2 regions of the Alteromonas sp. PRIM-21 genome follow, and region 2 is predicted to be linked to the other one. Evidence: predicted binding sites of a transcription regulator. Region 2 holds the regulator's gene; the other holds the start of a gene.

Region 1 (9,910 bases), on a different contig from region 2:
ATACTGTAAAATGCCGCCTTCTAAGTGGTAAACCTCTTCAAACCCCTGCTCTTTCAAATACGCTGTCGACTTTTCACAACGAATGCCGCCAGTACAGAACATGGCTACTTTTTTGTTTTTTGACGGGTCGAGTTCTTTTTCTACGTATTCTGGGAATTCGCGAAACGTGTCGGTTTTAGGGTCAATGGCGTTTTTGAAAGTGCCAATTTCTATTTCATAACCGTTTCGCGTGTCAATTACGGTTACATCTGGGTCGCTTATTAGCGCATTCCAGTCTTTAGGCTTGACGTAAGTGCCTACAGTTTGGCGAGGGTCGATACCTTCAACGCCCATGGTCACGATTTCTTTTTTAAGTTTCACCTTAGTGCGATAGAACGGCTGTTCGTCGTGAAGTGATTCTTTGTAGGAGATAGGATTGATACGTTCATCGCTATTCAGATAAGCGAGCAATGCGTCGATACCTTCACGGGTACCTGAAACTGTACCGTTAATGCCTTCGTGAGCAAGTAGAAGCGTACCTTTTATACCATTTGCTTCCATAGTTTCTAGAAGCGGCTGGCGGATTTCTTTAAAGTTTTCAAGCGCAACAAATTTATACATTGCGCATACAATATATTTAGACATATTTTAACCTTTGCTGATTGGAGCGTAAGACCAGTGCAAAAATGCGGCGCGGAATATAACAAAACTGCGCGTTAAAAACTAGGCGATATTTTCAAATGAAGAAAAGTCTGGCGTTGTAGCTTGGTGCTTATCTTTCCCATATTTCCCGTCATCGGCGTCGCCTTGCGAAGATATAACATCGTAAAGTAACGTATTATCTTCTTTTATGGCGTTGTCATATTGCTTTTTCAGTCGTTTCTGCGTAGCTAGACTGCAGTTGTCTACAACGTCATCCGGGATGCGCTTCGCGTCATCGGTTTGAGCTAACGGCGCAGGCTTCATGCTAAGAAAAAGGCGTGCACTTTCATAGTCAGTAGCGAGTAAATTTGAGTGCACATGCATGTCTGTCCACTCATTTTCACTAACGGATAATGAGGGGCGCTTGTAGTGGTTTAACGCTGCAAGTTGCGCCTCTATACTATTGGCGGTGTCAGCGTCTGACGTTGCCGCTTCAATTTCAAACGGTTCAGCTACGCTATGTTGCTGCATTGCAAGGTATAACGAGAACAAGGCCCCCTGCGACGACGCGCGAGCAAGTACACCACTTCGCTCCCAGTAAATACTGGGGTCTAGTGTTGTTTGTTCATTTGCTGAGGATAAATCTGGCGACATACGTACACAATGCGGTTGTTGTATACGTATGTTGTCGGCAAGATAATGTTTTTCTTAAGCTTATTTCCTAAAGTTAGATATACTTCTACTAACTGATAGTGTGTTTATTCACGGATTCGAAATGCAATTTAGCAACAAACAAGTACTGATTGTTGAGGACCAACGTCCTTTCCTTCTTCTTTTGAAAGGGCTAATGCATTCAATGGGGGCGTCTGATGTCGTCACTAAATCTTCTGCTGAACAAGCGGTATCGCTGTGTAAAAAGCACAAATTTGATATTGTAATTTGCGACTTACACTTGGGTGCTGATACCAAAAATGGCTATGAACTTATAGAAGAGTTGCGCACGCGAAGGCTTATCAACCCAACCTCAGTATTTATTCTTATCAGTGCAGATAGTGCTCGACCGGTTGTGCTTGGCAGTATTGAACGTCGCCCAGACGATTTTCTAATTAAACCCTTTTCACAAGTACAGTTAAAATCTCGCATCGTTCGTGCGTGGCAAAAACGACAATTTCTTCAACAAGCGTTCAACCTTATAGAGCAAGGTGAATACAACAGTGCCATAGATCATATTGAGACACTTTTAGAAAACCCTCGCCACTACAAAGGACACTGCGAACAACTGCTAGTTGAACTCTATTGGCGTATTTCTCAACCCCAAAAAGCTCTAGATGTACTAAAAGAATATATTGAAGGTAGGCCTGTGCTATGGGCACAAATAGCAATTGGTAGAACCTATTTGCTGTTGAATGAATATGAAAAAGCGATATCCATTGCCAAGAAAACGTTAAAACGCAACCGTTTCAATGCAGATGCTCATGATATTCTTGCGCAAGCGCATCACGCCTTGGACGCAGGTGAAAAAGCCCTAGATGCAATTAGGGAAGCTATCAAGCTTTCCCCGTTTTCATTACCTCGTCATTATAAGGCTTGTGAAATTGGCCGGGAAAATGACGATTTAGTACTAGCAGCCAACTCTAGCCAAGCAATTTGGAACCTATCAAAACGCACTGTACATAAAGCAAGTTTACATTGGTGCACAATGATACGTAGTTTACTTGATGTCGCTGAATCTGCTGATGACAAAAGCCAGCGCAATAAGTATCAGCAAGAAGCCCTACTCACATTACAGCGGGGTAAGTTTGATGAGCACCTATATAAAATTGACAGGGAGTTTGACGTAGAAATTTTTGGCAATATTGTAAATGCAAGGATAAGCGCGATTGATGGTAAACTCATAGACGCAAAGCGTCATCTCAATACATCTCAAATACAGCTTGATGATAAATACGCAGAAGTACCTACAGCGTTCATTCCAGATAGTATTAACGTTATGTACAAACTAGGAGAGTTCGACGACGCGCTGCAGTTAAGTTCTCTACTTTCATCGAGGGGTGAAGAACTCGACCAAAACAGTTCTTACATGTTAAAGACACAAGCGCAAAACGCACAAAAAAGCCTCGCAAGTTATCAGCAATTTAACCGTGAGGGCATCCAACATTACCAGCAACAAGACTTTGAACGCGCTAAAGCGTCGTTTGCCCTTGCTCAAGGTTTTGCACCTGTTAATACAGGTGTTGCACTTAACCTGCTTCAATGCCTTCTTCAAATAGCCATAAAAGAAGATAAAGCGGAAATGAAGTTAATAAACGAATGTAAGCGTTTGTTTAAGCTGATTGATGATATGACGCTTAAGGCGCCATACAAAGAAAAGTACGAAAATATTCGAGATGAACTTTCTAAATATATTGGCTTTTGATACCCAGTGACATATTAGTTCTTTTTAAAGCAACCCTACCTTTTTCTATCGCTGGTTAATCATTGCTATTAGCCTATACATCTGTGTTGTAAGCCGCGTTGGCTAACATTAAATCTTTCCCCTCTACTGCCGTAACCAATTGTACTGTATAAATATACATGCTATAACGCAATACCATGCAGCTTATGCCAAAAAAACGCTCATATCGATACTTTGGTTAAAAACACTAGGCTGTTTAACTGTGATTGGTTAAAGGAAGTAAACATCGGCGATGCATGACAGACTGATACAAAAACTTGAGATTCTTTCCGATGCGGCCAAGTACGACGCGTCTTGCGCAAGTGGTTCAGCAGGTAAACGACAAGCTGGAAAAACCGAAAAGACCGGTATAGGTTCGCTTACCGGTGGCTCGGGGATATGCCATAGCTTCACACCAGATGGAAGGTGTGTTTCGCTGCTTAAGATCCTTATGACAAACTACTGTATTTATGATTGCCATTATTGCATTAATAGGGTTTCAAGCAATGTTCAACGGGCGCGTTTTACAGTTAAAGAAACGGTAGATTTAACCCTAAATTTTTATAAGCGCAATTACATTGAGGGTTTGTTTTTAAGTTCTGGAATTGTGGGTTCGCCCGATATCACTATGGAAAGCATGGTACGTATTGCAAAATCGCTACGTCTTGATCACGGGTTTAAAGGATATATTCACCTTAAAACTATCCCGAATGCGTCGCCAGAACTACAAGCAGAAGCAGGTCTCTACGCTGACAGACTTAGTATTAATGTGGAAATGCCTACACAGTCTTCGCTAAACAAGTATGCCCCAGAAAAAGATCTTGGCGATATTCACGGTTCGATGAATACGTTAAAAGAAAAAATCGCAGAGCATAAAGTAGACAAAACATATTCGGGCAAACGCCCTCCACGGTTCGCACCTGGGGGGCAGTCTACGCAAATGATTATAGGAGCCGATGGGTCAAACGATAAAACCATTTTAGGCACAAGCGTTAAGCTCTACAGCGATCAGAAGCTTCGGCGTGTGTATTACTCAGCATTTTCCCCTATCCCTGATGCTTCGGAAGTTTTACCGCTAAAACCGGCGCCATTGATACGAGAGCACCGCTTGTATCAAGCAGATTGGCTTTTACGCTTTTACGGTTTTGGCCTAGATGAAATCTTGCAAGACGACATGTTAGATATGGACTACGACCCGAAACTTTCATGGGCATTACGTAACCGTCATCTATTTCCCATTGATTTGAACAAAGCTGACAAACAAATGCTGCTACGCGTTCCCGGTCTTGGTGCGCGAACGGTACAAAAGATTTTATCTATAAGGCGTAATACAAAGCTCAACTGGATTGACCTTACTAAAATGCGGCTACCTCTTAAAAAATTGAAGCCTTTTATCAGCGTTGGAGATTACTTCCCTGATATCCATTTACTCGACAGTAATAATTTCGAGCTTCAGTTTAAACAGCCTAAACAGTTTGAGTTGTTTAGCGCTTGAGTGTGTTGTTAATGCAGCTAAGCCAACCGTAGTCTAAAAGGTAGCTTTATATGAAGACCATTACCATTACTTCAATACCTGGCTTTGATGAATGGCGAGAAGCTTCGCGAGAATGCATTGCTGAGCGCATTCCCCCTGAACATATTATTTGGCAGAGCGCTCATTCTGTACAAAACGATCTGTTCGGTAGTGATGATGAGCAATGCGAAAGTAAAAGGCCGCGAAGCAAGCTTAGTATTCCTAAACCCACACTGATGCTTTTAAAGTATGCCCTATGCCATAACGATGATAAACGATTTGCGCTTTGTTACCGAGTGTTATGGCGTGTCGTTTATGAAAATAAGCAACTCATACAAATGAAAACTGATGACGATGTCATCCAGCTTTTCGCGATGGCGAAAGCGGTAAAACGTGATGCTTACAAAATGAGTGCCTTCCTGAGGTTCAGAGAATTAAATCTAGAGGGGCAAGAGCATTTTGTAGCCTGGTATGAACCAGAGCATTTCAGTTTAGAGATAAAGCTTAACTTCTTCCAAACACGTTTTAAGAATATGCGGTGGTCTATATTAACGCCCTATCGTGCAGCTCATTGGGATACCGAAACCCTAGTATTAGAAGATAACCCCGATCCAAGCGTTGTACCCGATGATGATCGCATTGAAAAATACTGGCTGACTTATTACGCCAATATATTTAATCCAGCGCGTATCAAGACAAGTGCGATGTTAAATCAAATGCCTAAAAAGTATTGGAAAAATATGCCAGAGACGTCGCTGATAGACGATATGATTAAGCAATCGGACGCTCGGGCCAGAAAAATGATAAACGATGGCAATAAGCACTGAGTCAATACAAATGAGCTTGTATTAACGAGCTAACACAAACGAATAACCATAAACGAGCTTGGCCCATAAACTCTGAGCTAGTACATCTGAGCCAAGCTTTATTTAGCGCTGATTTGTGTAATTCTACTTTGGATTAGTATCTCTTTGTAATACCAACTTAGTCTCTAAAATTTTCAACAGTATCAATTAGATCATCAATACTTTCTATAAGGGTTTCTCGTTGCTCGTCAGTTAGTGTGGTGAAAAGCTCGGATATTAACGTAGCGCTAACGGTCATATTGTGTGCGCTGCTTTGCTTGTAAATATCGCTTTTATAGCTATCTGGGTTTTGCATTAGATCAACCAGTTCCGCTTCAAAATTATCGTTAAATTTACGGGTTACAAATAGCTTTCGCGCCGCATTTTGAATATTCCTACGATAGGTAAGCCATTCCCCCGCCGTAGAAATAAACTGGGTCGCGTAAGTGGACACTATCTGCTTTTGTTCGCTAGTTAGCTTGCCTATGCGTTCACTGATAGTCTCCTCAATGCTCTCGACACGCTCTTTTAACCGTTCTTCTTCAGACTTTTCCAGCGCCTCTTTTCGCTCTTCTTCTTCCTCTTTGTTATCTTTTTCGAGGGCAGCAAAAAGCGTAACAACTTGTTCGTCATCGAGTGTTTTGGCTATTTCTGCTAATGCAGGGCTAACTTCATCACGCACTCTTTCCCAATGCGCTCTTGCGTTTGCAAGGTGTTCATGGACAGAGTTTGAATCTAAGGCCCCTTCTTTGATCTGACGTTTAATATCGGTAAGTTGAGCTTGGTAACGTTTAAGTTCAGAGGTTTTGTGCCAGCGTAGCCAGTTTTGAAGATAGTCATCAAATTTTTCTTCTTGCTCATCTTTAAGCTCAATATAGTCGTCCATGTACCAGTAAACCCACCAATCCAGGTTGTTGTAGGCCAATTTGGAACTACATGATGCAAGAAACGCAACAGAGATAAATACTAACAGTACACGCATAACTCATCCTTTTTTGTTAACTACGTCATTTGCTGCAAATTCGCTTATTAACTTCAATTAAAAAACAGACGTAGGTGCTGAAACGCTCGCTACTCGTTCTGCTTTGTTATTTTAAATTATTTAAATTCTCTACAATACATATGTTCACTTTACGTCTTGTTACCTTAACGTTACCTTAACTGTAATACTGGTAAAAAGAAGGACTTTAATGTGTCAAAACGTGTCGCAATTTTAACCTCTGGTGGCGACGCACCAGGTATGAATGCATGTATACGTGCTGCAATTATCGCATGCCAGAAAGCTAACTATACGCTGCTTGGCTATAAGCATGGTTACAATGGACTGTTGCAACAAGAGTACATTCCCCTATCGCTTGACACTACCCACAACTTGATCCAACAAGGCGGTACTATTTTGCACAGTGCAAGGTGCAAAGAGCTTAAGCGCCAAGAAGGCATTAAAAAAGCAGCTAACAATTTGATGAAAGCAGAAGTTGATACGCTTATTGTGATTGGCGGCGACGGCTCATTTCGTGGTGCAGCGGAATTAGGGAAAGAATGGGACGGCCAAATTTTGGGAGTTCCCGGCACGATAGATAACGACATTAGCGGCACAGATGCAACCATCGGCTATTTTACCGCTATAGACACTGCGATGAGCTCTATCGATAAAGTTCGAGATACTGCAGATGCATTTGAGCGTATATTTCTTATAGAAGTCATGGGCAGGAACGCGGGCTTTTTAGCATTGAATGCTGCACTCTCTTCTGCAGCCGACTACGTGGTTGTACCGGAATTTTTTGAATCTGCTGAAAAAGAAATAGAGAAACTTGTTGCTCAAATAAAAGCCCAGCGCGCGTTAAAAGGGCCAGTTAGTTTCATCGTCGTCGTTGCTGAAAACGTATGGCCAAATGGCTTAGCTGGCCTTACTGAGGCATTACAGAGCCACGATATCAGTGACGTCAGGCCGGTAACCTTAGGCCATGTTCAACGTGGTGGCTCGCCTGTTGCCCAAGACAGGTTGCTCGCAACGACGCTCGGAGAGTTCGCTATAAGTTTAGTCGGTAGTGACATTACTAACATTATGGTGGGTGAAGTAAATCAACGCCCTGTTACTGTCCCCCTTAACAAAACGTGGGAAAACACTAAACCCCTGAACGAAGCCCGTGTTGACGCTATGCGTACGCTTATGAATGAGCGATACAGCAGCAACTGAATTGACGGTTAGAGGCTATAATTAAATAGCAAGAGATTTGTTAGTTACTTAAAACCACAAACAAAAAAGGCGTTGTCTATTTCTAAACAACGCCTTAAACATTTTACTACTTGAGCTAAGTTACATTTTCATAGCCGCTTTGACTTTATCGCGGTGACTACGGCTTACCTTAAGTTCTGTATCGTTTTGGAGTATTAAGTGGTACTCGCCACTGATGTGACTGACTAGCTTTTTGACAAAACGAATATTAGCTATGGCGGAACGGTGCACGCGAACGAAAAATTGCGGGTTTAGTTCTTGCTCAAGCTCTTTCATGGTTTTACGCATTATGTGCATGCCATCAAGCGCATGTACGCACATGTAATCGCCTGCTGCATCAATCCATTGAATGTCTTGTACGTTTACACGGGTTACTTCAGAACCATCTTTGATCGCTAAAACATCAGGGTAAGGGTTCGTCTCAACCGGCTCTCCGTTAGCTAATTTACGTAGAATTTCCTCGCAATCATCACCGGTTAGTTCTGCCACTAGGCTCACCAACTTTTGAGACTGCTCATCTTGATGTTGGGTTGAGAAGTATTCACGAACCTTATCTAACGCAGCGCCAAGACGCTCATCGTCCGCTGGCTTTAACAGATAGTCTAGCGCGTGTATGTCAAAAGCTTTAATCGCATAGTTGTCGTAGGCAGTTACGAAAACAATCATTGGAATTGGCTGCTTTAATTCACGAAGCTTGTGAATAACTTGAAAGCCATTTAAACCCGGCATTTGAATGTCTAAAAACACTAAGTCTGGACGATGTTGAGAAATACTGCTCACAGCTTCAAGACCGTTCTGACATTCTGCAAGAACCTGTACATCATCATGGCGTTCCAACCTTGCACGAAGGCCTCTGCGCGCTAAAGGTTCGTCGTCCACTACAATGGTTTTAATTACTTGCTTTGTCATGTTATGCGTCCTTAACTTCATACGGTATGCGAATTCTAACCCGCACACCGGAAGGCTGATTGTGTTCTATAGAGAATGCAAAATTACGATGATAAAGGGATTGCAAACGCTCTTTTATGTTGGCTAAGCCCACACCATTTTCACGGCTAAGGTTGCCATCTTTGATATCTGCGCCTGGGCCGTTGTCAGCCACGTCCATCAATAAATCATTACCAAACGTACGTGCCGTTATGGAAATACGACCACCATTTTCCATCTTAGATATGGCATGCTTTATTGAATTTTCAATAATTGGCTGCAAGATCATACTGGGTACAAGCGCACTTTCGCACTCTTCGTCGATATCCCACTGTACATCTAACCTATCATCAAAACGCACCTTTTCTATTTCAAGATAAAGTCTTAACGCCTTTATCTCTTGACCTAACGGGACGCGTTTTATCGGGTCATTGTCTAGCGAGTAGCGCAAGAAATCACTTAAGCGCGAGACCATAGCCTCCGCCGTATCATTTTCTTTCAAAAGGATAAGGGTAGAAATAGCATTCAGCGTATTAAAAAGAAAATGCGGGTTAAGCTGATAGCGAAGCATTTTGATGTGCGCCTGGTGAGCCATGGTGCTGGCTTTAAGCGCATTTTGCTTTTCTTTTTGCAGCATCTGAAAGTTTTTGATGCCGAAGTACACGCCACTCCAGCAGCCCACCATTATCAATGAGTTAATGGTGTTGGTGAAATACATATACCATTCGTCTGGGCGATACCCGTGTTTATATATTTCCCAGTAGTTAATGTTTTTCACTACTGCCCACAATAACGCTATTAGATAACACGACACTATCACTATTATGATCATGTTTAGCGGCGATTGTTTCCTTGCCCAACGATAAACGTAGCGCAGTGGAATGGTTAACAACCACCCTGCATAGGCGTTTAGCATGATTATAAAAACCCAAATGGGCCTTACATCATGAAGAAACGAACCGATGTAATAAATTATCGCAAACCCTGCCCAGCCTGCGCTGTGCAACGTCCAAAATAACCGCTCATTACTTTCTATTACACGCTGAAAGCGACTCACAATATTACCAATTTAAAAACTAATATGAAGATTATACGCCAGCCTTGCTGTGACCCAAGCGGCTTGGTCGTACACCTTATACCTCTGGTCGCAGGGCAAATTCTTGAAATAAAGCATTTTTCAATAGATGGTCGCTTATATTAATAGCTTATATTCATTCTCTTTAGCCAGTGAACCCACCACCAAGCAGGACCAACTAAAAGAAAGCGTAGATCTTCGAAGAACGATGGTTTTTTGCCTTCTATATGGTGCCCAATAAACTGCAATACCCACATGA
Region 2 (9,910 bases):
ACGAATGGCGGAGAAAACCTGAAGGTTAGACTCTTTTTTCTTCTTCGAACCCTTAAGTTCGTTCAGGTAACTCTTCACTTCCATCACATTTTCATAGCCAATGTAGACAGGAACAATACTAACTGGGCGGTTAACGCCTTTAAGCATGGCTTGAATTGTCATGGCCAGCATACCTGTTTTCGGCGGTATTAAACGACCTGTGCGGCTGCGCCCACCCTCAGGGTAGTATTTTACCGAATAGCCTTTGTTAAACAGCAGCTCTAAATATTCTCTGAACACGGCCGTGTAAAGCTTGTTGCCTGCAAAACTCCGGCGAAGGAAGAAAGCCCCTCCTCGGCGGAATACTTTTCCTACAGGCCAAAAGTTAAGATTGATACCTGCTGCAATGTGAGGCGTTACCATACCTTCGTGATAAATCACGTAGGTTAATAACAGATAGTCCATATGACTGCGGTGGCAAGGTACATAAATAATTTCGTGCCCGTTAGCTGCCAGCTCGCGAATGCGGTCTGCGTGGCCTACGCTAATGCCGTTGTAAATCTTGTTCCATATACGAGTAAGCAGTCTGTCGCCAAAGCGGATAAGCCCTTCGCGATAATCAGCCGCAATCTCGGTAATATAGCTTTGAGCTCGCTCTTTGGCCTTTTCGTGGGTGACTTTTTTGCTTTTCGACTCTTCGGCGATTGCACGACGTACGGCATCTGAACCCAATACACTGTTATTGAGTTCTTGTCGCTCTAGCAGCGTAGGGCCTGTCATACTTTGACGCTTACGCTGAAAGTGAGTACTTGCTACGCGTACAAGCTTGTGAGCAATGCTTTGATCACTACCATGTTGATTTGACATAGCGCGTGCTGAGACAGCTTTAGAATAATTGATAAAGTTATCTCTGCCTAAAAATAGCACGATGAAGAGTTTACGTAGCCAGCTAGGTGCAGCGTTATCAGCAATTAAGTCGCTTAGCCCTGGTTTACCGCGCCCAGGTGCTCGGCCCCAGGTTACGTACACAGGAACTACCTGTAGGTCGAGGTTTTCGTGGTCTCGGTGTAAGTGGAAAAGGTCAGTGAACACATCTTCAATACCCGTATCCTTCGCTGACGAGCGAAAAAGAGGCTGGGTTTTACGTAAAAACAGAGTAGACGAATACTCTCTACCTGCCAGTGTAAGTGTGTCTGTTGGGCTAGGAAGGCCTAGGTATTTGGTCGACATTCTCAGCGCAAGCTGGTCGGTCACTGAGTTTGTGGGAAGTAGATAAACAATAGGCTTGCTCTTATCTATTCCTAATTCGGTTTCAACGTTAACTGGAATACTGTGAGCTTTTACCAGTAACTTAACAGGATAATGAAATACCGACAAAAGGGCTTTTCGCATCCACGACATGAATTATGTAATCCTATGAAATAAAAACGGGTGAAGTGTAACACAATCGCGTCACAATCTCGCGACGAGCCAATGTTATTGATTTGCTTGTTTTACAGACTTCCTACCTAGCGGTTAGTTCAAGATGTTCAAAAGTATCTGTGTATTTAAGCGTTTTTTAGAGTAAACCTCACTGACCCTTTGAGCAATGCAACATTAGCAGTATTTAAATTGCTATAAGTGGTGTCTATTACTATTTTTATAAATATTAACGAATATGAGCATGTTGTAGTGGATGATCAAAACCGATTGAAGACGATTGATGACTTTTTGCTCAGCAATGAGGTGCCGTTGGATCTTGACGATCTTATGGTTGTGTTAGCGGGGGCATATAAAGTGCCTATCGCGCTAATAGGAATTGTTGGTGAATTTGAAGAAACATTCAAAGCGCGATATGGAACTACACTTTCAAAAGTGAGCCGTGAGCATGCGTTTTGTAGTCATGTGGTAGAAGAGCGCAAACAAGTTGTTGTTAACAATACACATGAAGACCCCAGGTTTAAAGATAATCCGTTAGTAACGGGAGAGCCGCACATCTGCTTTTATGCAGGAACTCCCATTGAAATTAATGATGAGATTATTGGTGCTGTATGTCTTATCGATACTGTTCCTCGAGAAATTGATGCCCAATACCTTGAAGTGCTGAATAGAATTGGTGCGCTTGTTAGCCAGCATATTTCTCTATCAAAGGAACATGAGGCACTTAAGCGCGAACACGGTTTAATTGAAAAGTCCCCTATAGTGTTGGCCACTTGGAGAAATACTACGTCGTTACGGCTAGTTCATATTTCTCAAAATAGTGAGCGTGTATTGGGTATATCGGCACAAGACTTACTATGCGGCGCTGTAGAGCTTGGCGATGTTCTAACTCAAGACGCTGAAAGTGACTTTACTTTTGCTATGCAGGCGCACATGGAAGGTGTGGAAACCCATTCATGCCGCCTTCAAATAGCTACCCCTACGCGAACTATTTGGGTGAGCATGATTTCTACGGCAAGCTTTCGTGAAGACGGGATGCTGTATTCAGTGCAAGCATTTCTTTTCGATACCAGCGATCAAAAATATGTTGAAGACAAACTTCACAAAACGAACCAGCGCATGCGCCTGCTATTGGAAGCCTCTGAACTGGGTACGTGGGATTGGAATTTGGCCGCTGATGTAAACCAAGTAAATAAACGTTGGTGTGATATCGTCGGCCTTGAATATGAGTATTATGATACCAGCTCTCGCTTTTTCAGGCAGTTAATTCACCCTGCGGACTATGTAAAAGTAGAAAAGCAATTAAATGAACACATTATTGGCGAAAGCAAGGTTTTCAATACTACCTTTCGCATGAAACATACTAACGGCACGTGGGTTTGGGTTGAAACCTATGGAAAAACCGTGGAATCTGACGTTACGGGTAAGGCTATTCGCGTTGCTGGTATTCATCGCGACATTACCCAGAGAATGGAAAGTGAACTTCATGAGAAAAAGAAAACCCAGCTACTTCAATTTATAAATAAAACCCGTGCCTCTTATCTTCAGAACAACGATTTAACCATGGCCTGCCAAACAGTATTACCTGAGCTCATTGATATCTCGGATAGTCAGTTTGCTTTCATTGGGCAAATGAAAGGCGAAGGCGATGCCTCGAAGCTGTTTATTCATGCTATTTCTGAAATAGTGTGGGACAGCAGTAGCTTCACGCAATACAACGAGTACAAAAAGCGGAACTTGTATTTCGCTAGCTTTGATAACCTTTTTGGTACCACGATTTTAACCGGTGAGGTAACGATAAGTAATACCTCAGGAAGTCATCCAAACTCAAAAGGGGTGCCGCAAGGGCACCCCCGCATTAGTCGGTTTTTAGGGCTACCGATTAAGGTTAAAGATAGAGTAGTGGGCATGATTGGTTTAGCCAATAAATTCGAGCCCTACGCCTTAGATGATGCAGAGTTTTTACAACCTTTATTAGACGCATTAGCAGGTCTTTTCTATGCGGTAGAGCTGGAAGAAGCGCGTGCGATAGCTGAAGAGAAGTTGCGTAAGCTGGCTATGACTGATTCGCTAACTGGGCTGTACAATCGGCGAGCTTTTGTTGATAAATGCCATCAACTCTCTGCACAAAGCAATAGAGTGAGCGTAGCGGTAATCGATATAGACCACTTTAAAAAAGTTAACGATACTTATGGACATGATGCAGGGGACCAAGCCCTAATTTCAGTAGCCCACCTAATAGAAGAATATTATGTGGAGCCCGATATTGTTTCACGTCTTGGTGGAGAAGAGTTTGCGATAGTAGCAATTTCAGACAACAAAAAAGACGAAGAAATGCGATTTAACAAACTTCGAGAGGCTGTTGAAAAAACAGAAGTTAGATACAAGAAAGACACGATATCTGTAACAATAAGTATTGGTGCCGTTTTTGCTGAGGATAGCTTGAACCTTGACTTTAGTGGGTTACTTTCAAAAGCTGATAAACTGCTATATACGGCGAAAAAGAATGGCCGAAATCAAGTTATTCTTGAGTGACGACTAATACCGTGAGTATTTTCTTAGTTAGTTTCATAAATTTTCCATTGTAATTAATGAATTAAGTTTTATTTGTAGGGTAATTAACATCTGCCCAAAATTACACTAAGCGTTGAGCGTGTCAGTTTCGTGATAATGGGGTTACGAAATGGCTACATTTTTTATAGGAAATAAAGAATGTTAAAAGCACCTAGAGCTTTTCTCACAAGGCTTACTACTTGTTATTTGTTTTTAGGTGTATATACTTACAGGAACTGTATGAACAGACAGGTCTTTTATGCGCCCACTCACAGCTCGACAAACTGAAGTTTTAGAACTTATTAAAACAACCATGCAAGAAACGGGAATGCCGCCTACGCGTGCGGAAATTGCTCGTCAACTTGGTTTTCGTTCTGCCAACGCAGCAGAAGAACATTTGAAGGCATTGGCGCGTAAGGGCGTAATTGAAATTTTGCCTGGTACCTCTCGTGGTATTAAGCTAAATATCCCCCTTGAGGACACCGCACCAGAAGAAGAAGGTCTGCCTCTAATCGGGCGCGTGGCGGCTGGTGAGCCAATTTTGGCACAAGAGCATGTAGAATCTCACTACAAAGTCGACCCTGCTTTGTTTCAGCCTCAGGCAGACTTTTTACTTCGTGTAAACGGCATGAGTATGAAGGACATAGGTATCTTGGATGGCGATCTTCTTGCTGTACATCGCACGACTGATGTCCACAACGGTCAGGTAGTTGTAGCGCGGGTGGATGAAGACGTTACGGTTAAGCGTTTAGAAAAGCGCGGTCGTGAAGTATTACTTCATGCTGAAAACGAAGAGTTTTCGCCAATTAAAGTAGACCTTGCTAATGAGCCTTTTGCTATAGAAGGTATTGCCGTGGGTGTGATAAGAAACGCCGACTGGATGTAAGGTTTTAGCATCTTCAATCAAAAGCGGCGTATTAGCCGCTTTTTTTATGTCTTTTAGTACCAAATTTTAGTTAATTTTCTTAGTTTAGCGTTTATTGGTATGTTTCAAAATTATGAAATATGACATCACCATTGTATGAAAGATATGCGCTATTTGGCCCGAGTATAGAGTGGCTAAAGCACATTTATTATTTGAAAGTTTGTTTGAAAAACACGACAAGTGATGTGTTAACTGTTGATTTTGTGACCAAATAAAGCTTCATCCTTATCAACTCCCCGTTCAAAATGCGCGTTTGATTTTTTAAGCGCCGTCAGCACGCCTAATACCCACTCTACCAAAATTGTAACGCAACCCTGCCACATAAAATGATTAAAAATTAACCTCTTCATTAAATTTTTAATAGAAAAGACTAGACGGCACGGCATTATTGCGCAATTCTTATACAGAGATTAACAAAATAATAACAATGACTCTAAATTTGTTTTACAAGTTGAGGTGATGGGTCAATCGTTCGCAAACCATTTGGTAGGGCAGCGCGCAAAATAATCAGCGTTTTTGGTCTTGCTATTACGGAGGTGCTGAGTGAAACAACTAACGACCGTTTTCGCAAAGTGGTGTTCAACAATACCGTTTTTGCTTTTTTCCCCGTTACTTCTTGCGCAAGAAGTCAGTGAAGAAGTCTCTTCTCTTAATTTAAGACGCGGTGCCACCGACATCAGCGGGCAGGTTTATGATCTGCATATGCTGATGTTCTTTATATGCGTAGGGATTGCGGTAGTCGTGTTTGGGGTGATGTTTGCCTCAATGTATCTTCATCGGAAGTCTCGTGGCGCTAAGCCCGCTAACTTTCACGAAAACGTGAAGGTTGAAATAGCATGGACCGTTGTTCCTTTTCTTATTCTAATTTTTATGGCTGTGCCGGCGGCGAACACGCTTATTGCAATGGAAGATACGTCTGAGCCTGACATGACAGTGTTAGTCACGGGCTCTCAGTGGAAATGGCACTACAAGTACATGGACAGCGACGTGGAATTTTACTCACTGCTTGCTACTCAGCGTGAGCAAATAGAGAACAAATTCCAGAAAACAGACAATTACTTGCTTGAAGTTGACCGTCCGTTAGTCATTCCAACTGGGAAAAAAGTACGTTTTCTTATTACCTCTGACGACGTTATCCATTCGTGGTGGGTTCCAGATTTTGCCGTTAAAAAAGATGCAAACCCAGGCTTTATTAACGAGTCATGGGCCAAGGTCAATGAGCCGGGCATTTATCGCGGGCAGTGCGCAGAACTTTGCGGAAAAGACCATGGCTATATGCCAGTAGTGGTTATCGCTAAAGAGCCAGCAGAATTTGATAAATGGATGGGCGAACAAGAAGAAATTGTTCGCAAAGCCAAAGAAGAAGAGCAACGCCTACTTTCTATGAATATGTCCATGGATGAATTGATGAAAGAAGGCGAGCGCGTTTACAACGCCACGTGTGCAGCGTGCCATATGCCAAATGGTGAGGGTTTACCAGGTGTATTTCCGGCACTTAAAGGCAGCAAGATGGCGTTAGAAGATCAGCAAGGTCACATCGACATTGTCCTGCATGGTAAGGCGGGCACAGCTATGCAGGCGTTTAGCAAAATGCTGAGCCTTAAAGAAATTGCTGCGGTTGTCACTTACGAGCGCAATGCGTGGGGCAATAACACTGGCGATATGGTTCAAGCCAAAGACGTTAATGCAGTGGCAAACGGAAACTAGGAGCAGACAAATGAGCAAAGCAACTGAAGTTATTTCGCCAGATACCTCTGCGTCTCACATTGGTCAAGTAAATGGTGGGCACGCACAGGGCGATCACCTACATGATGACCATGAACACCACAACCATATTCCGAAAGGAGTAACGCGCTGGCTGTTTACTACTAACCATAAAGACATTGGTACACTTTACTTGTGGTTTGCCTTCATTATGTTTTTAGTTGGCGGCGCAATGGCCATGGTTATTCGCGCTGAACTGTTTCAGCCAGGCCTACAAATTGTAGAACCAAATTTCTTCAATCAAATGACCACTGTTCACGGGCTTATCATGGTGTTTGGTGCTGTAATGCCCGCCTTTACAGGGCTCGCGAACTGGCTTATTCCAATGATGATTGGCGCCCCAGATATGGCATTGCCGCGCATGAATAACTGGAGCTTTTGGATTTTACCTGGCGCCTTTTTGATTCTGCTTAGCTCGCTATTTATGGAAGGTGGTGGCCCTGCCTTTGGTTGGACTTTCTATGCGCCGCTCTCAACAACCTATAGTGGCGATTCCACCGCGCTGTTCGTGTTCTCTGTTCACATTATGGGTATCTCATCCATTATGGGTGCGATTAACGTGATAGTAACTATTTTCAATATGCGTGCGCCAGGCATGACTTGGATGAAAATGCCGCTATTCGTGTGGACGTGGCTTATCACTGCATTTTTGCTTATTGCCGTTATGCCGGTACTCGCCGGTGCAGTGACCATGGTATTAACAGACAAGTTCTTCGGAACCAGTTTCTTTGATGCCGCAGGTGGTGGCGACCCAGTTATGTTCCAGCACATTTTCTGGTTTTTCGGGCACCCCGAGGTCTACATCATGATCTTGCCTGCTTTCGGCATTATTTCGCAAATTGTCCCTACCTTTTCTAGAAAGCAGCTGTTTGGCTATGCCTCTATGGTGTACGCCACGGCGTCTATCGCTCTACTTTCTTTTGTAGTTTGGGCTCACCATATGTTTACCACGGGCATGCCGGTGTACATGGAAATGTTCTTTATGTTTGCCACCATGCTTATCTCTGTGCCCACTGGGGTTAAGGTGTTTAACTGGGTGGCGACCATGTGGCGTGGTTCACTAAGCTTTGAAATGCCAATGATGTTCGCTATTGCCTTCATTGTTCTGTTTACCATCGGTGGGCTATCAGGACTAATGCTGGCGATAACACCTGTGGATTTCCAATATCACGATACCTATTTTGTAGTGGCTCACTTTCACTATGTTCTGGTAACTGGGGCGGTCTTTTCAATTATGGCGGCCGTGTATTACTGGCTGCCTAAATGGACAGGCAAAATGTACGACACTACTTTGGCTAAATGGCATTTCTGGTGCTCTTTAGTATCGGTAAATGTGTTGTTCTTCCCTATGCACTTTGTTGGTTTAGCGGGTATGCCACGTCGTATTCCTGACTATGCATTACAGTTCGCTGATTTCAATAAATGGATAAGCTTGGGGGGCTTCGCTTTCGGTTTATCTCAGCTTATCTTCCTTGCCCTGCTTATTAAAGCGTGTAAAAAGCAAGGTGAAGCGGTATCGGCGCAAGTTTGGGATGGCGCAGAAGGGTTGGAATGGGAAATTCCATCCCCTGCTCCTTATCACACGTTTGAAACGCCGCCTGTCGTGAAGTAACGATAGGTGGGGTTTGTGAATTAGCCATTCTTGTAAAGCGCTAGGCAGTAACGGTAAGGATGGCATTCACATATTGCTGACGGTGAAGTAGGTAAGCGGCTACACAAGCGTTTACCAAGCTTCACTTTTGAAGTTACCCGGAGGTTGCGTGATGTCACAGCAAAGTGCAAATAACAAAATGGTTATCAAGCTTGTTGCTATTGTCATTGGCATGTTTGGCTTTGGCTTCGCCTTGGTTCCTTTGTATGACGTATTTTGTGACGTAGCGGGCATTAATGGCAAAACCGAGAACACGGCAGCCGTCTACCAATCAGTTGAGATTGATGAATCGCGAGAAGTGACCGTAGAGTTTATTACTCGTACAAATACCGGTATGCCGTGGGAGTTCCGCGCCGAAACTAAGCGTGTGAAAGTGCACCCCGGCGAGCTAAACACGGTATCGTTTTATGTGAGAAATCCTGCTTCAAGTAATATCGTCGCTCAAGCCATTCCCTCTGTATCCCCCGGCACAGCAGCGCTCTATCTGAATAAAACGGAATGCTTCTGCTTCAATCAGCAGCCACTTGATGCGGGGAGTGAGGCCTATATGCCTATGCAGTTCTACGTCGACCCGCAGCTTCCTGAAGATATAACCTTTTTTACCTTGCAGTACACACTCTATGACGTCACAGCGCGAGCCAGTGACCTAACGACAACACCGAATCCCTTTATGGCTTCAACACCATCAACTGGCGAATAAGCAGAAGGGATAAGGAGAAGAAAATGCAAACCGAAGTACAGAATCACGAATACCAAAAATACTATGTACCAGCACAAAGCCCATGGCCCATTGTAGGGGCCGTTGCTCTATTTCTTATCGCCGTAGGTGCAGGAAACTATGTGGTGCAGGCAACCAAAGGCGAAACCGGCTATGGCGGTCATATCCTTTTAGCGGGAATAGCCGTATTGCTGGTTATGCTAGTGGGCTGGTTTAAAAACCAAATTGATGAGTCTATGGCTGGGCTTTACAGCGACCAGCTAGGCCGTTCGTACCGCCAAGGCATGAGCTGGTTTATCTTTTCCGAAGTAATGTTTTTCGCTGCGTTTTTCGGTGCGCTCTACTACGCACGGTTTATCTCGGTTCCATGGCTTGGTGGTGCATCGAATAACGCTATGACCAACGAAGTCTTGTGGCCGACTTTTGAGGCAATGTGGCCGCTGGTATCAACGCCAGGCGGCATTACTACGCAAGAAATGAGCGCTGCTGGGCTACCGACTATTAATACAATTATCCTGCTCATTTCATCTATTACTTTGCACTTCGCCCATGTGGGTCTAGAGCAAAACAAACGCAAGCAGTTAACGCTAATGCTGGGCATTACCATTTTACTTGGGTGTGGGTTCCTGTTTTTACAGGTGGAAGAATATATACATGCTTATCGCGACCTAGGTCTTACTCTGCAGTCGGGCATTTACGGCAACACCTTCTTTATGCTGACCGGGTTTCACGGCATGCATGTGACCCTTGGCACCATCATTCTTATTGTATTGTTTTTTAGAGTGTTGAAGGGGCATTTCACACCAGAAAACCATTTCGCTTTTCAGGCGGGAAGCTGGTATTGGCACTTTGTAGATGTGGTGTGGGTCATGCTCTACATCTTTGTTTACGTGCTCTAAAA

What was found. The regulator LexA, encoded in region 2, represses DNA repair genes until DNA is damaged. The targets are predictions, from matches to a motif close to TACTGTATNNNNATACAGTA.
Region 1: IW644_RS07590 (putative DNA modification/repair radical SAM protein) is a predicted target of LexA. The motif match lies at 3,180-3,199, and genes of this name have one in related genera.

What each region holds. Positions count from the first base shown of each region.
Region 1 covers NZ_JADOEK010000003.1:217,321-227,230, forward strand. Annotated here, with positions in the region: gene trhO (oxygen-dependent tRNA uridine(34) hydroxylase TrhO) at 1-624, opposite strand, end outside; gene IW644_RS07580 (VC2046/SO_2500 family protein) at 703-1,275, opposite strand; gene IW644_RS07585 (response regulator) at 1,397-3,037, shown strand; gene IW644_RS07590 (putative DNA modification/repair radical SAM protein) at 3,309-4,550, shown strand; gene IW644_RS07595 (TIGR03915 family putative DNA repair protein) at 4,601-5,395, shown strand; gene IW644_RS07600 (DUF6279 family lipoprotein) at 5,553-6,395, opposite strand; gene IW644_RS07605 (ATP-dependent 6-phosphofructokinase) at 6,606-7,610, shown strand; gene IW644_RS07610 (LytR/AlgR family response regulator transcription factor) at 7,731-8,558, opposite strand; gene IW644_RS07615 (sensor histidine kinase) at 8,560-9,633, opposite strand; gene IW644_RS07620 (Mpo1 family 2-hydroxy fatty acid dioxygenase) at 9,774-9,910, opposite strand, start outside.
Region 2 covers NZ_JADOEK010000008.1:113,622-123,531, forward strand. Annotated here, with positions in the region: gene plsB (glycerol-3-phosphate 1-O-acyltransferase PlsB) at 1-1,380, opposite strand, end outside; gene IW644_RS12565 (sensor domain-containing diguanylate cyclase) at 1,651-3,933, shown strand; gene lexA (transcriptional repressor LexA) at 4,211-4,837, shown strand; gene coxB (cytochrome c oxidase subunit II) at 5,420-6,583, shown strand; gene ctaD (cytochrome c oxidase subunit I) at 6,594-8,252, shown strand; gene IW644_RS12585 (cytochrome c oxidase assembly protein) at 8,404-8,991, shown strand; gene IW644_RS12590 (cytochrome c oxidase subunit 3) at 9,015-9,908, shown strand.